DNA from 4 places in the Virgibacillus salinus genome. Region 2 is predicted to be linked to each of the others. Evidence: riboswitches for the same ligand, from Rfam matches in the RefSeq annotation. Region 2 holds a riboswitch; each other region holds the start of a gene.
What was found. Region 2 has a riboswitch for cyclic di-GMP ahead of BLS02_RS09600 (YncE family protein). Riboswitches for the same ligand answer to the same signal wherever they lie in the genome.
Positions count from the first base shown of each region.

Region 1: it holds a riboswitch for cyclic di-GMP, as region 2 does, so the genes downstream of both, motA (flagellar motor stator protein MotA) here and BLS02_RS09600 (YncE family protein) in region 2, are expected to answer to the same signal.
Region 3: it holds a riboswitch for cyclic di-GMP, as region 2 does, so the genes downstream of both, BLS02_RS05550 (anti-repressor SinI family protein) here and BLS02_RS09600 (YncE family protein) in region 2, are expected to answer to the same signal.
Region 4: it holds a riboswitch for cyclic di-GMP, as region 2 does, so the genes downstream of both, BLS02_RS18730 (hypothetical protein) here and BLS02_RS09600 (YncE family protein) in region 2, are expected to answer to the same signal.

Region 1 is NZ_FNKD01000001.1:930,162-934,917, reverse strand. It holds gene BLS02_RS04415 (MBL fold metallo-hydrolase) at 1-1,176, shown strand, start outside; gene BLS02_RS04410 (DUF3006 domain-containing protein) at 1,180-1,446, shown strand; gene motB (flagellar motor protein MotB) at 1,534-2,313, opposite strand; gene motA (flagellar motor stator protein MotA) at 2,291-3,091, opposite strand; cyclic di-GMP riboswitch class I at 3,212-3,296, opposite strand; tRNA gene BLS02_RS04395 (tRNA-Ala) at 3,522-3,594, shown strand; gene BLS02_RS04390 (M14 family metallocarboxypeptidase) at 3,815-4,756, shown strand, end outside.
Region 2 is NZ_FNKD01000002.1:548,603-553,358, reverse strand. It holds gene BLS02_RS09605 (EAL domain-containing protein) at 1-402, shown strand, start outside; cyclic di-GMP riboswitch class I at 1,046-1,128, shown strand; gene BLS02_RS09600 (YncE family protein) at 1,303-4,756, shown strand, end outside.
Region 3 is NZ_FNKD01000001.1:1,188,214-1,192,969, reverse strand. It holds gene nagA (N-acetylglucosamine-6-phosphate deacetylase) at 1-110, opposite strand, end outside; gene BLS02_RS18900 (hypothetical protein) at 535-678, shown strand; gene BLS02_RS18895 (hypothetical protein) at 688-837, opposite strand; gene BLS02_RS05570 (VanZ family protein) at 1,023-1,508, opposite strand; gene BLS02_RS05565 (anti sigma factor C-terminal domain-containing protein) at 1,521-2,555, opposite strand; gene BLS02_RS05560 (RNA polymerase sigma factor) at 2,545-3,069, opposite strand; gene BLS02_RS05555 (helix-turn-helix domain-containing protein) at 3,268-3,600, opposite strand; gene BLS02_RS05550 (anti-repressor SinI family protein) at 3,681-3,809, opposite strand; cyclic di-GMP riboswitch class I at 3,834-3,918, opposite strand; gene BLS02_RS05545 (class D sortase) at 4,114-4,710, shown strand.
Region 4 is NZ_FNKD01000001.1:819,658-824,413, forward strand. It holds gene BLS02_RS03935 (hemerythrin domain-containing protein) at 1-382, opposite strand, end outside; gene BLS02_RS03940 (amino acid ABC transporter substrate-binding protein) at 593-1,417, shown strand; gene BLS02_RS03945 (amino acid ABC transporter permease) at 1,401-2,105, shown strand; gene BLS02_RS03950 (amino acid ABC transporter ATP-binding protein) at 2,121-2,870, shown strand; gene BLS02_RS03955 (ribonuclease HI family protein) at 3,058-3,468, opposite strand; cyclic di-GMP riboswitch class I at 3,636-3,720, shown strand; gene BLS02_RS18730 (hypothetical protein) at 3,706-3,939, shown strand; gene BLS02_RS03960 (M4 family metallopeptidase) at 4,129-4,756, shown strand, end outside.

The sequences.
Region 1 (4,756 bases), on a different contig from region 2:
TCAGTAAAAGATTCATTACAGGATAAGGAGAAACCGAAAGAGCAAGATTCAAACCAAAGCGAAACCGATGGAGCTACCAAACCAATTTCAGATGATAAACCTGTTAAAAAGAGCAATTCATTATCAGATTTGAAGGTTCACTACATCGATGTTGGACAAGCTGACGCTACCCTTTTTCAATATAAGAGTAATGGTGAGCAATACACTATATTATTTGATACTGGAGATTGGCAAGGAAATGAGGTGGCTAACTACCTTTTAGCACAAGGTGTTTCTTCTATCGATGTGCTCATTGTCAGTCATGCTGATGCTGATCACTCCGGGCAATTGGCAGATGTCATGAACACATTTGATGTTGGCGAAGTTTGGATGTCTGGAAATGAAAGTTCATCACAAACATTTCAACAAGGTATGAAAGCTGTTCTGGCAAGTGATGCTGACTACGATGAGCCAAGAACCGGAGACACGTTTGAAATTGGTACGATGGACATAACCGTTCTCCATCCAAGCAGTATTTCTGGCAACACAAACGAAGAATCCATTTCCGCAAAATTCACATATGGCGACATGAGCTTCCTGTTCACTGGCGATGCTGATCGTGATAGCGAAATGGAAATGGTAAACAGCGGAAATAATGTTAATGCTGACATTGTGCAATTAGGACACCACGGATCCAACACATCCAGTAGTCCAGCCTTTATTGATGCAGTAAGTCCTGAAATAGCCATTTACAGTGCAGGAGCAGATAACCAATATGGACACCCTCATGCCGAAGTGATTTCACTTATTCAAAACGCTGGGATCAAATTATATGGTACTGATGTTCATGGAACGATTGTTGTAACAACGGATGGAAAAGACTATACCATCCAAACAAAAGAAGATGGCACAATCAGCCCAAGTAACAGCGATTCCTCAGATAACTCATCCAATAATGATACAAATAATCAATCAACTAGCACGGAAAATAAGACAGCAACTAGGGACTGTATTAACATCAACAATGCATCATCTAATAAATTGCAGGAAATTATCCATATCGGTCCGGCACGTGCAGAGGATTTGATGAAATTACGTCCATATCAATCAGTAGATGATTTAACAGATGTTAGTGGAATTGGTCCATCGCGGATAGCCGATATCAAAAGCCAAGGCTTAGCATGTACAGGAGGATAAAACATGAGAGGAATACTAGATCGATTTGAAGACAATAACAAAGCCGTCATCCTCATTGAGGAAACCAAGGAAGAAGTGGTCATTCCGGTTGATGAATTACCTAATGGCAGCAGCGAAAATACGTACTTCATTATGGAAAAAATAGACGATAAGTACCAGATTGTTTCGATTGATGAAGCAACCACCCAAAAGGAAGCTGAAGAAACATCTGATTTAATGGCAAAATTACGTGCAAAAAGTAAAGGGAGTAAGTTTAAGAAGAAGCAATAATATGAAAAGCCGAAATCCTATATGGACTCCAGCTTTTAGTTTATTTATCGATAAAAATTGACAAAAATCGGGAAGTGACAGGCACCACTACAATTCTTCTTTAATATCATAATTAGGCAATACCAGCACTTCTACTCGTCTGTTTTTTGCCCGATTTTGATCATTGGTGTTCGGTACTAGTGGTTTATGTTCACCAAACCCCTTTGCACTGAATGTTCTTGGGTCAAGTTTGTCATTCTCTAGTATTAAACGCATGAAGTTAACCGCTCGCATGACACTTAAATCCCAATTCGATGAGAATTTACTAGTACGAATTGGCCGTTCATCTGTATGTCCACTGACTACTATTTGATGTGGTGGATCCGTGTACAAAAAGGTTGATATAGCACTTGCAATTTTCCTGCCTTCTCCCCTCACCACCGCGCTTCCAGAATCAAATGTTACATCATTGATAATAGTAACTAATAATCCTTCTCCAGTTAACTTTGTTCCTAACTTTTCGGCAAGATTGTTTTCAGTTATATATTCATTTATTCTCTTCTGCAGCAATTCCAATCTATTTAACTCTTGTTCACTGTCACTTAACTTTTCTTCTTTTTCCTCTTCCTCAGGTTTTTCAGTCTCCTCTTCATCCTCTTCCACATCCTGAGGCATCTCTACTGTGCTATTACTTTCTTCTAGTATCCCATCGCCCCCGGAAAACTCACTATTAAACACGCGAGAGAGCTCCTCATATTTTTTTGCATCTAGCTCACTCATCGCAAATAAAACTATGAATAATGCCAGGAGCAGCGTTAATAAATCCGCATAAGGAAGCAACCAGGATTCACTCATATGAGTTTCATCATTCTTTTTCTTTCTGCGCATCTGATCCCTCCTGGTCTAACTTCGATAACTCTTTTGGAGATAAATATGAACTTAATTTATCCCGAATCAGCTGTGGGGATTCACCATTTGTTATGGATAAGACACCTTCAATTATGATTTGTTTCATCAGCACCTCTTTTTTTGATTTCTCTTTAAGTTTGTTTGCAAAAGGGTGCCACAATACATAACCAGAAAATATACCAAACAGAGTTGCGATAAAAGCCGAAGAGATAGCATGTCCTAAAGCCTCCATGTCATTCATATCACCTAAAGCAGCGATTAAACCGACAACCGCCCCCAACACACCAAGCGTTGGAGCGTATGTACCAGCCTGTGAAAAGACGGAAACACCTTTCTGATGCCTCTCTTCCATAGCGTCAATTTTTTCTAACATAAGCTCTCTAATAAACTCCGTTGATTGCCCATCAACAGCCAACTGGATGCCTGACGACAAAAAACTGTCATCCACCTGTTCTATTTTAGACTCAAGCGATAGTATTCCTTCTTTCCGAGTAAGCTCTGCCCATTCAGTAAATCTATCAACAGTTTGTTTTACATCGTTCTGCTTATCTTCCTTAAATAGTATTATAAATAGTCTCGGTACCTTTTTAATCGTTTCCATTGGAAAAGCAATACACACAGACGCAGCTGTTCCGAAAAATATAATAATAAAAGCAGCAGGATTAACTAACGCTGCGGGATTAACACCTTTAAGTGTCATACCTATCCCAATAGCTAAAAATCCGATAAAAATGCCAATAATTGATGTCTTATCCATCATTATGTACCTCCTTGAAGATAGGGAATAACTGAGAATTCCCGATTTTCCTATAATTAAAAATAGCCTACCAAAAATGATAGACTTTAATTAGCTTAACTACTAATCTTTTCATCCTTTTTCGGTAACCCGGCGATCATAGTCATAAAACCTTAGACCCGTGGCTCTGCGTCCTTACCTTTCAATAAGTTTGCCGTTATCGCAGGTTATTCAACTTTTTTCTCATCAATCAACCCTTATTTTTATTAGAAGTTTCATACTAACTATATCGTTCAAAATTCCGGAAAGTTGAATATCAAAAGGGAAGAAAAAATATTTCGAAAAATTTAACATGTGTTGTGGCCAGTATGATTGCGCCTTCTGATACTCTAAAATCATCTGATACCTTGAAAAAAATAAAGAAAATGCTTATAATAAAGTCTGACTCAACGGGGCATTAGCTCAGCTGGGAGAGCATCGTGCTGGCAGCGCGAGGGTCAGCGGTTCGAGCCCGCTATGCTCCATCCAACTTAAGTCTTGTGGTATCAAGGGGTAAATAGAAATATCCACTTACATCATGTAAGTGGTTTTTTTGCGTTGTGTGCGAAAAACCCAAAGGTACAAACTATAAAATATATAAATGAAATTTTTATATTATTCTTTACTAATACTTTACTTTGAACCTTTTTTATTAATTTTGAACTGATATAATAAAGACTAACTATTATTATGGAGGGGTGTTTTTTGAGGTATAAACTATTAATAAATATTATATTTTTTATTGTATTAATGGGATTGGTGAGTCAACCTATCTTTACATCTGCTGAAGAGGTGGAAGCATCTAGAGCAGTGTCTATGGATGGAACTCTTCAAGTATATGTCGATAAAGATGTTGAATCAGAAGTATTAATAGAATATGAACTGGGTACTATTATCAATTACCAGAAAGATGAAAATGACGGTAATTGGTTAAATGTAGAAGTAATTATTGGCGAGGAAACAAAGAAAGGATATGTACATAAAGATGACGTTACATTGATCGAACCCGAAACACAAGATCTTCAGGGTGTAGTAATTCCTGATGTCATGAACGTTTATCAAAAGCCAGTTGAGAATTCTATTGTAATGAAATCTATTGAAAAAGGTACATTAGTATCTTATCAAACATTCACTAATGGTTGGTACGAGATAACATTAAATGCTGATGGGAAAGAAACAACAGGTTACATAATCGCAGAAGAAGTAGAAGAGCCACTGAACAATCCAAGCTCTTTCTCTGGAATTGCTTTAAATGATAAAACGCATGTTTACTCCAAAGCTTCTAAGGACTCTGTGTCGCTGAAGAGTTATCCAAAAGGAAAACTTTTATATTATCAAGCTTTTATTAGTGGTTGGTATAAAGCTATTGTGTACGTGGATGGTCAACCGCATACAGGCTACATATCTCATGATGATGTGGAAGAACCTGTTCAGAACCAGCAAAGTTTGTCAGGAATAGCTTCAAACAGTCAGACTAATATCTATTCCTTTGCAAGCAAGAATAGTGAAATACTAAAAAGTTATCCAAAAGGTGACATATTATATTATAAGACATTTCTGAGTAATTGGTATGAGGCATTAGTATATGTAAATGGTGAGGCTAGAATAGGATACATTCATTTGAATGATGTACAAGAGCCTACCAAT
Region 2 (4,756 bases):
CTCGAAATCGAAATTACAGAAAGTGTTATGTTAGATGTCGAGGGCGCATCACAAATCATACAACGGTTGAAAGAATTGGGCTTAAAAGTTGCAATCGACGATTTTGGGACGGGATATTCATCTTTGAACGTCATGAAAAGTGTCGAAATTGACACCTTAAAGATTGATAAATCTATGATTTACGATGTTTCGGAAAATGATCGCATGCTGTCTATGTTAACTGCTATTATTCGCTTAGGGAAGGACCTTAATACTCAAGTGATCATTGAAGGCGTTGAAACAAAAGAGCAAAGTGAACTACTAAAAGAGTATAGTGTGATTGGACAAGGTTATTTCTATAGCCCTCCACTTTCACCAGAACAAGTGTGGAACAAACAATGGAATAATAGAGTTTCCAAATAACTGTTAAAACATGGTTGAGTAATGAGATTTCACTGTTTCTTCGTTTCATGAAGTTTAGAGATTTAAAACAATAAATTGTATACTTGCACCAAAAGAAAATTTGCAAAATAGATAAAAAGCTTTTTTAGTAGGAGCTGTTCTTGGGTGGGATTTAATGGGTACTTTAGTTCAATAAGTAAATAATTATAATATGGAAATCGCCTAGTTCACAATGAACCAGGCGATTTATTATAAGATAACAAAAGCACGCATTTTCTGCTAATAACGATGTTGACGTATACCTTAACGAATGTGGTGTTAAATCTCCATTTAGCTAACCTTAGCAGTCGATTCATTCTATATTCAACTGCTTTAAAGAAATAACCCGGGTCATTACTTACTTTAGTGAAAACGAAATTCAGATAGGTACAAGTATCACGATATACATAAGAGAAATTCTTATACGTGTAGATTTACGACAAATTAACAGTAAGTTTGAAAAGCAAATAGAAATCCCACTTAGCATGATTTAGAAGCGCTCTTGTTAAGTGGGAAGGAATAGTCTCAGTTTCTGTTTAGAATTTTTTATTATTAATAAGTACTTTTGACTTAATACTTCTAACTTAGAAACCGATAATAATGTAAAACGTCTAGGTATAAACTCCTCTGACAATAGCAAATTCATTGAAAAATGAAGACGCAAAACTACGGACCTAAGGCATTAGCTAAGGCTGCCGAGTTACCGAAAAGGATTGGATAGCTTTTATGAATTTAATCATAGGCATTGATATGATTAGTCCGCCATTCTTTTTGGGGGGCTTTTTTAATTCTCAATTATTAATTTAAAGGGGGGATTTATGACAGTATTATTTAACGTTTGAAGATCTAAAAATAGTTATTTATTAATATTGGAGGGATTGGATGAAGAATTTTAGCCGCTTATTTTTTGCTTTAGTATTCATGATATTGATTTATTTTTCTATTACAACGAACGATGGTCAGGCAATGAGTAATAACCAGTTATCCTTAGATGAGGAGAAATTAGTTGATTGGGTAAAGGTGGATAGTCATGATGCTATATTTGGCATAACATCTAATGGAAATTTACATAAAATTGATTATAGACCTTTAGAGATTTCAAATACAATTTCGATTGGAGAAAATCCTTCAGATATTTATCTTTTTGAGGATACTCTTTATATAGCTTTACCTGAATTATCTATGATAAAAGTTGTGAATCTGTCATCAATGGAAGTAGTTAATACAATTGACACATCTGATAAACCATATAGAGTTGCTGCTAATGGTGAGGAAATTTATTATGCTGTTAATAGTAATTATTCATTATACAATTATAATATAGCCACCGAAGAAGAGACAAAAGTAGTTATTCAAAATGAAAATTACTCATACTTTTCTAGAGCAGAACTTTTTATAGACAATCTGGAAAAAACGTTATACGTTGCTGAGACTGGTTTATCAGGTTCAGACATATATGCTATTTCAACGGAGGATTACTCATTGAAAGATGTAACAACTTTTGATGATGGGTATGGTTTCCCCTATCCTAAAAGGTATTTTGTAGAAGAAAATGAAGAGTTATTTTATGCAGGCCATAAAATGAATAAAAACAATTTAGAAGAAATATTTGGCGTTTATGCTGAAGAATACAATGATATTTCCAATGAATATTCAAAAGTAGCAAACATCGTTACAGTTGATTCTGATTTTGTCTACTCTACTGATACTGTATATGACAAAGATACATTCAGAAAAGTTGGAACTGTCCCTAATTATGTTACGCATATACTGTCGGATGAAAAAGGCCGATTTATGTATAACGCAAATGAAAGTATAATATTTGAAAACGATGAAACCTATTCCGAAGAATTAACAAATCAAACTTTGACAAACAATAAGCTACAGCTCAATCAACAAATTGACGATTGGGTTCTAGAAAAGGATAGTAATCAAATCTATGCTATATCAGCACGTAAAAATGAATTACTGTTTATTGATACGAACACAATGGAAATTAGTGATAGAAAGTTTATAGGATCATTCCCAACTGATATCGATCTTGTAAATGGTAAATTATATATTTCTCTATTTGGCAGTACAAAAGTTGCTATTACTGAACCCAACAGTGATAGTCCAGTAGAGTATATTACAACAAAACAAAATCCATATGAAGTAGAAACTGATGGTAAAAATCTGTATTATACAGTATTGGATCAATGGTTAGATATATACCATATTGATTTATTAACAAGTATGGAAAGAGTACTAGAACCAGATGAAACTACAAATTACAATTATTATGAAACCAGTATTAAATTGGATAAAAATAATGATATCCTATACATAGGTGAATCAGGATTATCCGGTTCAGATCTATATGTATTGAATACCGTAGATGGGAGCCATGTTTCACAAACTGACTATAATGATGGATATGGGTTCAGCTATCCAGGCAGAAGCGTTTTCTTTGATGAAACTGATGTTTATTATGCGGGTCATCGATTGCAAAAAACGAATGTTACCAATGAAAAAGTTGAGCTTTTTGAAAGTAATAAAGATGAGTTTGTTTCCTTGGAAGATAATTATATATTTTCAAGCAAAAAAATATTTGATAAAGAAACAAATGAACTAGTTTATGAATTTCCAAATGGTATTGAGATTAATAAAGCGATTATCGATAGCGATGGAAGTGTTTTCTTATCTGTTTCTGATAATAAAGCTGTATATAAATTTGATTCCATTGAACAACTACAGGAACAAGTTGTAGGTAACTTACAAATACATGAAGGGGAAAACAATGAGTTCCAATTTTCATGGGATGAACTGACCGGTGATGGATATAAATTATATGCTAGACATTCGGACCAGGAGGAATTCCAAGCGATCTCTGAACCAATTATTGATCAACGTTTTACTGCAACAGAAGAATTGGTTAAAAGTTGGTTTGGAAACGACGTAACATTTGGTGTGAAATCGTTGTTTGGTGAAAATGAATCCTCGACAATGGACACTATCTCTAATACATTTAATGTGCCTATTCCTAAAAATATCGGACTAGATTTTGAGGATGCACCTAGTGAATATGAAGGAATGTATGGTGATACATTTTTTGTTATTAGATGGGATTTACATAAACTTATGGATGGTTTTAATGTTTATGTATATTCGGATGATGAGGAAATAAATACAGAATATAAAATTAGAGAAATGCCTAATCAAGAGTTGTTTTTTACAGAAGAAATGTATGGAGCATGGGAAGGTAAAACTGTTAATTTCGAGATCTCCCATGTAGTTAATGGAAATGAATCCGATAGAACAGAAACATTTAGTTATACATTTGAGGCTGAGAGTGATTCTGTCGAAAAAGAGGAACCTACTAGGAATAATACAAATGAAGGTGACTCAAAGGAAAAAGAGGAATCTACTAGTGACGATACAAATAAAGGTGAGCTAGAGGAAACAACTAATTCCAATGGAGATGAATCAAAAGAAGTTGAAGATGAAAAAGAAAAAGAAGAAGAAGGTAATGTAGTGCATAATGAACCAAGTAATCAGACAGAAGAAAATTCTGATGAAGTTGATAATGATGTACAATCAAATGATAGTGGTTCTGATACTAAGCGAAAGGTTGTTAATGCAAAAGCCACAGTACAGGGTGATGTGCTTATAGTCTCTGATAATTACTTCGATGATCTAGAAGATGGTTCAGAACTTGAGATTAATGTAAATGAAAATAATAATGACTTAAACCAAATTTTATTGACAGAAGAACAAATAAGAAAGATGAGAGAAAATAGAAACTTAGTTTCTATTATAAAAAAGACAACAAGTGTTACAATCCCAGCTTCTATTTTTGAAGGAAAAGAATTTGACACTAAAATAATAGTAAATAAACTTGAGTCGAATGATGAAGCAATCAGTGATGTTTTTGACTTCACAATAAGTCAAGGGGATATTAATATTAGCGAATTCTCTGACCCCGTAACATTAAGCTTTAAAGTGAATACATCTAGAATAGAAAACCCTGAAAATGTTAAAATTTATTACTATAATGAAGACGAGGAAATTTGGGAGCTTGTCGGTGGGACATATGAAAATGGTGTTGTAACTGCTCAAACAAGTCACTTTAGTGTTTATTCTGTGTTTGAAAAAAGAGACGAGGAGTCATCAGAAGAAGTTGCCGGAGAAGAAACTCAAAACTCTTCTAATGAAAGTGTAGAAGAGGCAAGTGCAGAAAAAGAAGTTTTTAATCAGAAAGAATATTCCCCATCATCAATTATCTGGGTAATTGTGATAGGAATATTAATAACAACAGGTATTATTGTATTTATTATTCGAAAAAGAAGATTTAGCT
Region 3 (4,756 bases), on a different contig from region 2:
TTATTATGTATTTCTTTTATTTTACTATCCTCTAAAAGTATTGAACCTTTAACAATGCCTTCTGATTCAGTAAATATAGTGGCATTTTTTATAAATAACGAACGCTTCATATATTCATCAGCCCTTTGTATTTGCTAATCTTTAAGGTAGCATACCAATAATGCACCTGTCTAGAAACCAACCACTATTAGAAAACTTGCCTTATCGAATCCTTAATATAGATAAGCTTAGTTGCACTTATGCAGTTAAGAACCAACATGGCTGCCGAGTGTGCTGCCGCCAGCTATCATGTAAATGGATTGGATTTGTAATCGAATTAGAGAGGTGTTTTCACTTCATACAGGTTTTGCGGACATCAGGGACCTTATTTGTTACAAATCCCCTCTATTAAGCATGATATATGTAAAATAAGGGCTTCTGTGTCCGGATAACTTCGAAAAGACGATTTTTTAAAGAAATAGCGTCTCCTGTGTCCGCTAAAAATTAAAAGGCTTATTATAAATTCATTTGCGATAGCACGAGGAGGATCAAGCCATGTCTGAGGAAAGCGCCCGCCTGCAACGGAAATCAACAAGCCTAGCACATTTACAAATAGATTGGTTTTACTGCTTGATTTTTGAATATGAAATTGAATCAACCCTTAAAAGAAAAACTACATTCGCTAAAATAGCAATGTAGTTTATAGATTCAATTTGACACTTTGTTCGTATTCGTTTTTCCATTTGTTAATTCTTGGATTAACGCCTGTATCAGTTCCTCGGATGATTGAAATTTCAAATTCTCCGTTTCGTCTATCATCCTTTTCAGCATATTTTTATATCGTTCCTGCTCTACCATTTTTATACCGCCTTTTGTCAAAATGCAAGACTATTATACCATGTTTAAAACAGTTATGTTGTCGAATGATGTCGGATACTAGACTTTTTTTAGCAGTTAAGGAAGTACAAATAAGTGCAACTAGAGCTTTCACCATTATGGCTTGGCGATAAGTCAAGTTTTCTATAAAATATTCGTATCAGGATTTATTTTGTGGCTGTTTTCCATTTAACCAACATTAAACATATAGTGGCTAATGCAGCGCCGACTCCATCCAGAACAACATCACCTAAATACGGTGTTCGATTAGCTGTGAACCCTTGATGGAATTCGTCTAATCCAGCATATGCAACTGTTAAGCAAAACGATATTGTAATAAGTGAACGGAACTTCATATCACATGATCTGTTCAAAGCGATATAAAATAAACACATCAGCACAAAGAATACTCCAACATGTGCGCCTTTTCGCAGGAAGAACTCAACGAAACCCGCTGTCCCCAATACTGCGACACTTACCTCTGAATGATGATAGGTAAAAGATATCCAATCAACGAAAGGCGTTAAAAAGGATAAATCAACCATATTTGTCAAAAGCGGCTTAACATCCTGATCTTCATAAGGCTGTGCTGAGGAATAATAAATTATCCCCATCCAACTAATCGGAAGCAGCCAAAAGAAATATTTTTTCATAATAAATTCACCTTAATTCTCATACCAGTTCCACACTTCAACTCCGCCTAAGTAAAACTGATGGAATTGTTCCTCATCCAGTAATTTTTCAATCTCACGAATTGGCCCAGTCACGACAGCACCATATACCTTTATTCCATTTTCCCGTAAATACTTCAGACGCTTTTGATCAATATCTTTACCACTGTAATTCCCATTTTCAGTAAGCCACTTAATATCCTCGTAAAATTGATCAATTGATTGTTCTATCGTTACTTTATTAAGAGGACTAACAGAGGATGAATGCCTGTTCTTATCATCATAAGTAATTTGAGGCCTTAGCAATAGGGACTGGACAAATGTTAATTGACCACTTCCATGGCTAGATGTCTCAAATTCTGTTAACTCGCCACCATAAACTGGCATGCGGTAAACCTGGATGTCATATGCTTCTAGCTTATCTAATAATGCTCTGGATTTCATTGGTGTTTTTACAGAAAATTGCGCTTGGGCAACATGACCTTCATCTATTTTCGTTAGCTGCTTTCTCAAATGTTCTTTACTCCCTGACTCTGCATTCGAACTTTCCCTTCCTAGTATCTTCGGTGGTATGGCAAAATTGCGGACTTTGTTCTCATATAAATATTTTTCATCAAAATTTAACGAGTAACTCACCTTGCCAAACAAATGCTTTTCCGCTTGAACTTCACCAATAACCACATCCCACTCCCCGACATTACGGTAAAGCTTTAATGTAGTTGACTGTGTCAGGAAAGAATTAATTTCCGCATGCGCACTATACCTATGGTTAACTTCCACTCCAGAATACCTTGTTTCAACAAGAGTTGTTACAAGCCTGTCAAATTCTGCTTGTTTGCCTGACATATCATAATACATGCCCACAGGAATCATATAAGCTATATAAATCAGAAAAATAAGCAGAATTGTTCTAATAACAGTAAATCCAATTGATAGTCTTGTTCGCCACACCATCCTTCTCGCGCTCTTTTTATCTAAATTAGCTTGGTCTTTCTCTTCCCAACCTTCCAAAACATTATCATCTTTCATCTGAACATTCTCCCTTCAGCAGCTGATCATAATACCGAAACTTTTTCCTCGCACGGAACAGCGTTGTTTTAACCTGACTAAGTGATAGATTCATAGCCGTAGCCACTTCCTGATATGTAAAACCTTGAATTTCACGTATGTAAAGAATGGTACGCATTCGTTCAGGCAAACGACAAAGAACTTCTTCAATATGTTCCTGTTTCGTAAGGTTCTCTAACTGCGCCTCAGGATTTCCGATACTATCTATGTCAGCACGTTCCAGTTGAATTCGTTCCACCATACGCTGTTCTGACTTCGACTTTCTTGTCCAATCGATGTAAAGGTTACGAGCTACCTTAAAAAGCCACGCTTTTGCCTGTGCCATATTTTTCACTTCTAACGAAATCATCGCCCGATAAAACGTCTCCTGCAAAAGCTCTTCAGCAACCTGTTTATTTCGGCTCATCTGCAATAAATAACGGTACAGCGGAAGTTGATATGCCTCAAACAAATCTGTAAATATGGTTTTTTTCAATCAACTCCCGCCCCCTTCTATATAATTAAACGATTGAACAATCCGTTTGTTACATGAAATTTTTATATAATCTGTTGCTTACATCGACTTATCGTTAAAAGGGATTCTTATAAAACCTCATTGTTGCACTTAAGCTGTAAAAAAGTATTTCTGTTTGCAAAATAAAAAACCGCAAGCCATTAGCTTTACGGTCAGCACTTATTTATCCTGTTCTTTTCGCCACTTAGTAAACTCAAGGTACTCTTTAAATTGCTCTTTTGAGACACCCGAATCCATTGCTTCCTGAACAATTTTCAACCACTCGCCATCTAATTGTTCCTCTGTCTCTTTCCATTTATCTTCTAATATTAACTCATTCACTGGGACTCCCAGTACTGAACTAATTTTTTCAATAAACTGGATCGATGGATTAGTTTGAAGGCTTCGTTCAATAGAGCTTAAATAGGATTTGGCTACACCAGCTTTATCTGCGAGTTCAGAAATCGACATCTTTTTTTCTTGACGTAGTTGCTTTATTTTTTCACCGATCAAGTAATACACCTTCTTTCAAAAAAATTATAACACAAAAAGGTGTATGGTTCTATATAAAGCACAAGAATTTTTTTAATTATTTATTCATTTTGTTTAATTCCTGCCAAAAACAACCTAACCTCCTCCAAAGTTAACCCGATAGTTTTCGCCTCTTTCATCAGTTCCAGCCACTCATAATCAATCTCTCTGTTCTTTTTTACATTTATCATCCCTATCGTCCCCCATTTAAATTCCCAGGCAGTCCAGCCGCCATAGCTATAAAGCTTTAGACCCGTGACTTTGCGCCCCCATTTTTCAATAAGTTTGCTATTTTCTGAGGAACCATCATTTTATAATGACTACTATACTATATTTATGGGGGTTTTTGGGTGTCTTGTTTTGTCATAATTCAACTAGTTTTGTAATTTTCCGAAAATATTTTATCGATATAGGTCATTTGAATCATTTCTGCTATTGAAAACTTTTCGATATAGGCTTATATTCAATATAAGTCATCTTTTAATGGAGGCAAAAATGAAGAAGCTCGCTTTAGTACTATTAGCAATAGGTTTTGTTACCATATCAATTGGAGGATACCAATGGCTCGGAACAAAACATGCACAAGAAAATAGTCTTGAAGAAGCTCAAACTATAATCGCAGAACAAAATTATGAAACATCTGACACCGCAAAAACGTCTACTACTATAGTGGAGAACATTTCTCATTCTATTGGAGAAACTGTAGGAATATTACATATACCACAACTTGATGCAGATTTGCCCATTGTAGAAGGAACTGACGAAGATGAACTTGAAAAAGGAGTTGGCCATTATGCAGGTACAGCATTTCCAACGCAAAATGATCAAATTGTCTTATCAGGTCACCGTGACACAGTGTTTCGCAGAATGGGAGAACTAGAACTTGGTGACACATTAACGTTACAATTAGAATATGGTAGCTTTTCCTATGAAATTGTAAACACAGAGATTGTTGATGCAGAAGACCGCTCAATAATTGTTTCAACATCACCAGAAGAAGTATTGACCATGACGACGTGTTATCCATTCTCATTTGTTGGCAACTCACCAGAACGCTACGTCATCACAGCTTTACCAATTATAAAAGAATAATAGACTAAAATGACTTGTTTCGATATAATTTATCTTATATTTGATT
Region 4 (4,756 bases), on a different contig from region 2:
TTCGTTCTTCCTTTCGGATATGTGCCTCTAACAGTATACCCAACTCGTGCATGACATCTAAACTGACATCTTCTCCATTGATAAGATTATCCATTTGTGCGCGTATCTTTACGTGTTCCAAAAGCATCTCTATTATCTCCGGCTGATCTACTTTTGCATACTGGGCGTATGCAGGTAAAAGAAATTCCTCTTCTTCTCGAAAATGCTGTTGCCCATTTGGATTCCAAAATTGATCGGTTTCCTGCTTAATTTCTTCTATTGTTAAACGGCTTTCATCTGTTCCAGCTCGTTTTAGCTTCAGTGCTAAGTGCAGCCCAATCATATGGTGACGTGACAGAGGTTGTAGTGACTCATGACGTTTAATGCCTTTACGGTTTGCCATTATAATCCTCCTCTTGTGCCTATCCAATTTTTTCCTCATTATAGCATTTTCAGGATTAGGGACAAGCACCTGACCCTCCGTCCCGGGTTAATGAAATTCTAGTTTTAGGTAAGTATATAAATAAGTTCGAAATCAATTCATTTACATATTGGGTTTGATACTTTATAATCAATTAGACATTATTCCGATAAGATTACTGGGGGTATAAATATGAAAAAATTATTTTATTTGTTGGTACTGGCAAGTTTAGTGGCTGTTATATCGGCATGTGGATCTGGCGAAGAGCAGCAAAATAACAGTGCAGATAATGAATCAGGAGAAAAAACGGCTAGTTTATATGATCAAGTTATGGAAAAAGGTGTTCTTACTGTAGGAACGGAAGGCACATATGCTCCGTTTACATTCCATAATGCAGAAGACAAATTAACTGGCTATGATGTAGAAGTCATCCGGGAAGTTGCAAATAGAATGGATGTTGACGTTGAATTCATGGAAACAAAATGGGATTCGATGTTTGCAGGCTTGAATTCAAAACGATTTGATCTTATCGCTAACCAGGTAGGAATCAATGAAGAACGTAAGGCGAACTATGACTTTTCCGTGCCTTACACATATTCATCAGCAGTGGTTGTTACACCTAAAGATAATGAAAGTATTGATTCGTTTGACGATTTAAAAGGGAAAAAGTCCGCACAGTCCCTTACAAGTAACTTTGAAGAGATTGCTAAAGAAAATGGGGCGGAAATCGTTAGTATTAAAGGTTTAGCTCAATCAATTGAATTGCTGAAGCAAAGTAGAGCAGATGTAACAGTGAATGACAGACTCGCCGTCCTCGACTATATCCAGCAGCAGGGATCAGAGCAAATTAAAATTGCTGCCAAACAGGATGATGCTTCCAAAACGGCATTTGCTTTTAATAAAGGGAATGAGGAACTAGTTAATGCGGTTGATAAACAATTGAAGGCAATGAAAGAAGATGGCACACTAGCTAAAATTGCAAAAGAATGGTTTGGTGAAGATGTTTCTTCCAAGTAATATATTATTTACCATAGATGCAACGATGGGAGGCTGGGAGTTATTCAAAAACTCTTTGCTTCCAATGATTTTAGGCGGGATTCAATATACAATCCCGCTTACTTTAATAGCATTTACCGTTGGCTTATTGTTCGCACTATTGCTTGCCATCATGCGGCTTTCCAAATCAGCATTTCTCCGCGCACCGTCTATTGCAATTGTATCGGCAGTCAGAGGGACGCCCTTGCTTGTTCAATTATTTATTGTGTTTTATGGGCTGCCAAGTCTTGATGTAACGATTGACCCTTTTCCAAGTGCGGTTATTGCATTTTCGATTAACGTAGCGGCATATGCATCAGAAATTATTCGTGCTTCTATTTTATCTATTTCAAAGGGTCAATGGGAGGCCGCATATACGATTGGGATGACCCAAAATACAGCGCTTAGGCGAATAATTCTTCCTCAAGCGACAAGGGTATCCGTGCCACCGTTATCCAATACGTTTATCAGTCTGGTGAAGGATACGTCGCTTGCTTCGTTAATTCTTGTCACGGAGTTGTTCAGGAAGGCACAAGAGATTGCGGCTGTAACATACGATTTCATGCTTATATATATTGAAGCGGCATTTTTATATTGGGTTGTTTGCTTTCTGTTGTCACTTGTTCAGCAGGCAATCGAAACCCGACTGGAGCGTCATATTTCTTCCTAGGAAGGTGAATTATCTGTGTATTTAACTGTGAATGGCTTGACCAAATCATTTGGAGAGTTGGAAGTATTGAAAGACATAAATTTAACAATCGAAAAAGGAAAAGTATTATCAATTATAGGTCCTTCAGGTTCAGGGAAAACAACACTACTTCGCTGCCTGAATGCATTGGAACAGCCAAATGAAGGAACCTTTTCATTTCATGATTCTTTTAATCTGGATTTTTCCAACAAAATCCATAAACGGGATGTATTGAAATTGAGAAGAAAGTCCGGGATGGTGTTCCAATCCTATAATCTTTTTCCACATAAAACTGCACTGGAGAATGTGACAGAGGGTCCCATTATTGTGCAAAGAGGTAAGAAGGAAGAGGAGCAAAACAGGGCAATAGAGTTGCTTACAAAAGTAGGGTTAAAGGATAAAGCAAATCTTTACCCAAATCAGTTATCCGGCGGTCAGCAGCAACGGGTTGGTATTGCACGAGCATTGGCAATTAAACCTGAACTGATGTTATTTGATGAACCTACTTCTGCATTAGACCCAGAGTTAATCGGAGAAGTATTATCCGTCATCAAAGACCTGGTAAAAGAAAATTGGACAATGGTTGTCGTAACCCACGAATTACAATTTGCCGAACAGGTATCCGATGAAGTCCTGTTTATGGATGAAGGTTATATCGTCGAACAAGGTCCTCCAAGTCAAGTGCTTAAGGAACCAAAAGAAGAGCGGACGAAGCAGTTTCTGAAAAGGATACTGAATCCAGCGTAACGGACCAGGGTTCTGGGTATGAATGTAAAAAGCCGAAATTCCATTTAGGAGGAATTTCAGCTTTTTTGACAAGTAAGAAAGTGTAGATACTTTCTTACTGCATAATTGCAACTAAGGCTTATCTATATTAAAGCTTGGCGATAAGCCAAGTTTTCTAATGGGGCGAGGGGCGACCTCGGGATTGGCATTAATGGGACGAGGAACCTGACCCTCCGTCCCGTTGAATAGCTTTTCTCGCCAATTTATCTGCGTAGTTATTTTTATCAGGTATCCACTTGATAAAAAAGTATGGAAAGCTGCTTGAATTATCTCTAATTTTCTCAAGTAAGGGGAGAAAGGTTTGATTTTTCGTGAAATCTTTTTCAATTGTATCTACTACTAGCTTTGAATCCGACCGAAATGACAGTATTTCATCTGGAAAATTTTCCAGGCAAATTTCCAATGCTTTTAACACAGCATGAAATTCTGCTTCATGGTTAGACATTTCTCCTAATGGAAATGAATATTCGTATATTTTTCCGTTTGCTTTTATATAAACACCAGCACCACTAATTCCCGGGTTGCCATTTGATGCCCCATCTGTGTAAACATTAATCAATGCTTTTATCTCCTTTTTAAGCGAGTCTTGTAAAGAAATTATATCAGTTTAGCGTACAGTTTACCTGAATTATTTTGCTCCGCAAAGAAATTAGCTTTTATAAACAGGCATAAAGAATCATTAAAAACCGTGACTATATACACGGTAATACAACTAACAACATAAATTGTACGAAAGGGCAAAATCGTTGAAAAGCGATGACGCAAAACTACAGGGGCTAAAGTCGGATGACAATGCTTGCCAGATATCGAATACGACCTCCGTCGATTTATGGCATTGCAAGCAGGAATATGTTTGAAGAAATTTTACTATCGTGGTAGGTTTTTTTGGCATCAATTAAGACTGAGGGAATTATCAACTGTTGTTTCCGATTGTCTTGATGAGAGATTCAAACATGAGCTTGAACAGAAAATTAATTATCATGAAGAAGCAGCAATGAACTACATAGTGAAAGACAAAAAAAGCGCCTGAATGGTGCTTTTTTTGATTAAATTGCTATTACTTCTATGAAGTTAAAAGATAGTCTCTATTACCCTAATCAATAACCATATTAGGTAAACATAACCATTTATCATAAAATTAAAACAATTCTAATTAATCATGAAATTATCGGTCTACTAATCTATAATAAAACTATCAAATTAAATAGGAGGTATAATATTGAAGAAAAAGTATATTGTTCCTGTTGTTCTGTCTTCAGCGCTATTAATTGGCTCGGTCACAGTGAGTGACGTGTTAGCTAAACCGCAAGACTCTAGTTTTAGCAGTGTGCAAGAAGAGAAGAAGTGGAATGCAAATGCGAATGTCCCTATATTTGTTAAGGGAAAAGTCGCAAAAAAGTTTAAAGACAGCAATGCCTCAAATGCGGTTAATTTCCTGAAGCAAAATGAAAAAAGGTTTGGGATTAAGAATCCAGAGGAAAATCTAAAGGTTAAAGATGTTCAAAAAGATGATCTTGGAATGACACACATTCGCTTTGATCAAACGAAAAATGGAGTGCCTGTAGAAGGTACAGAAATAATTGTTCACTTTAACAAGAAAAATGAGGTTGTTGCAGTAAATGGCAACCATAATAAAGTAGTTGAAGGTAATGTTATTAACACCAATCCTTCCGTTGACATCAGCGAAGCTATACACCAAGCTAAGTCATCAGTGAATGCTCCAGAAAAACTTGCGTATAAACCTACCTCTGACCTCGTTGTTTATTCATTCGAAGGAGAAAGTAATCTAGCCTATAAAATTAATGTTAATTTCCTTGGTGACAAACCTGGCAACTGGTTTGTATTTG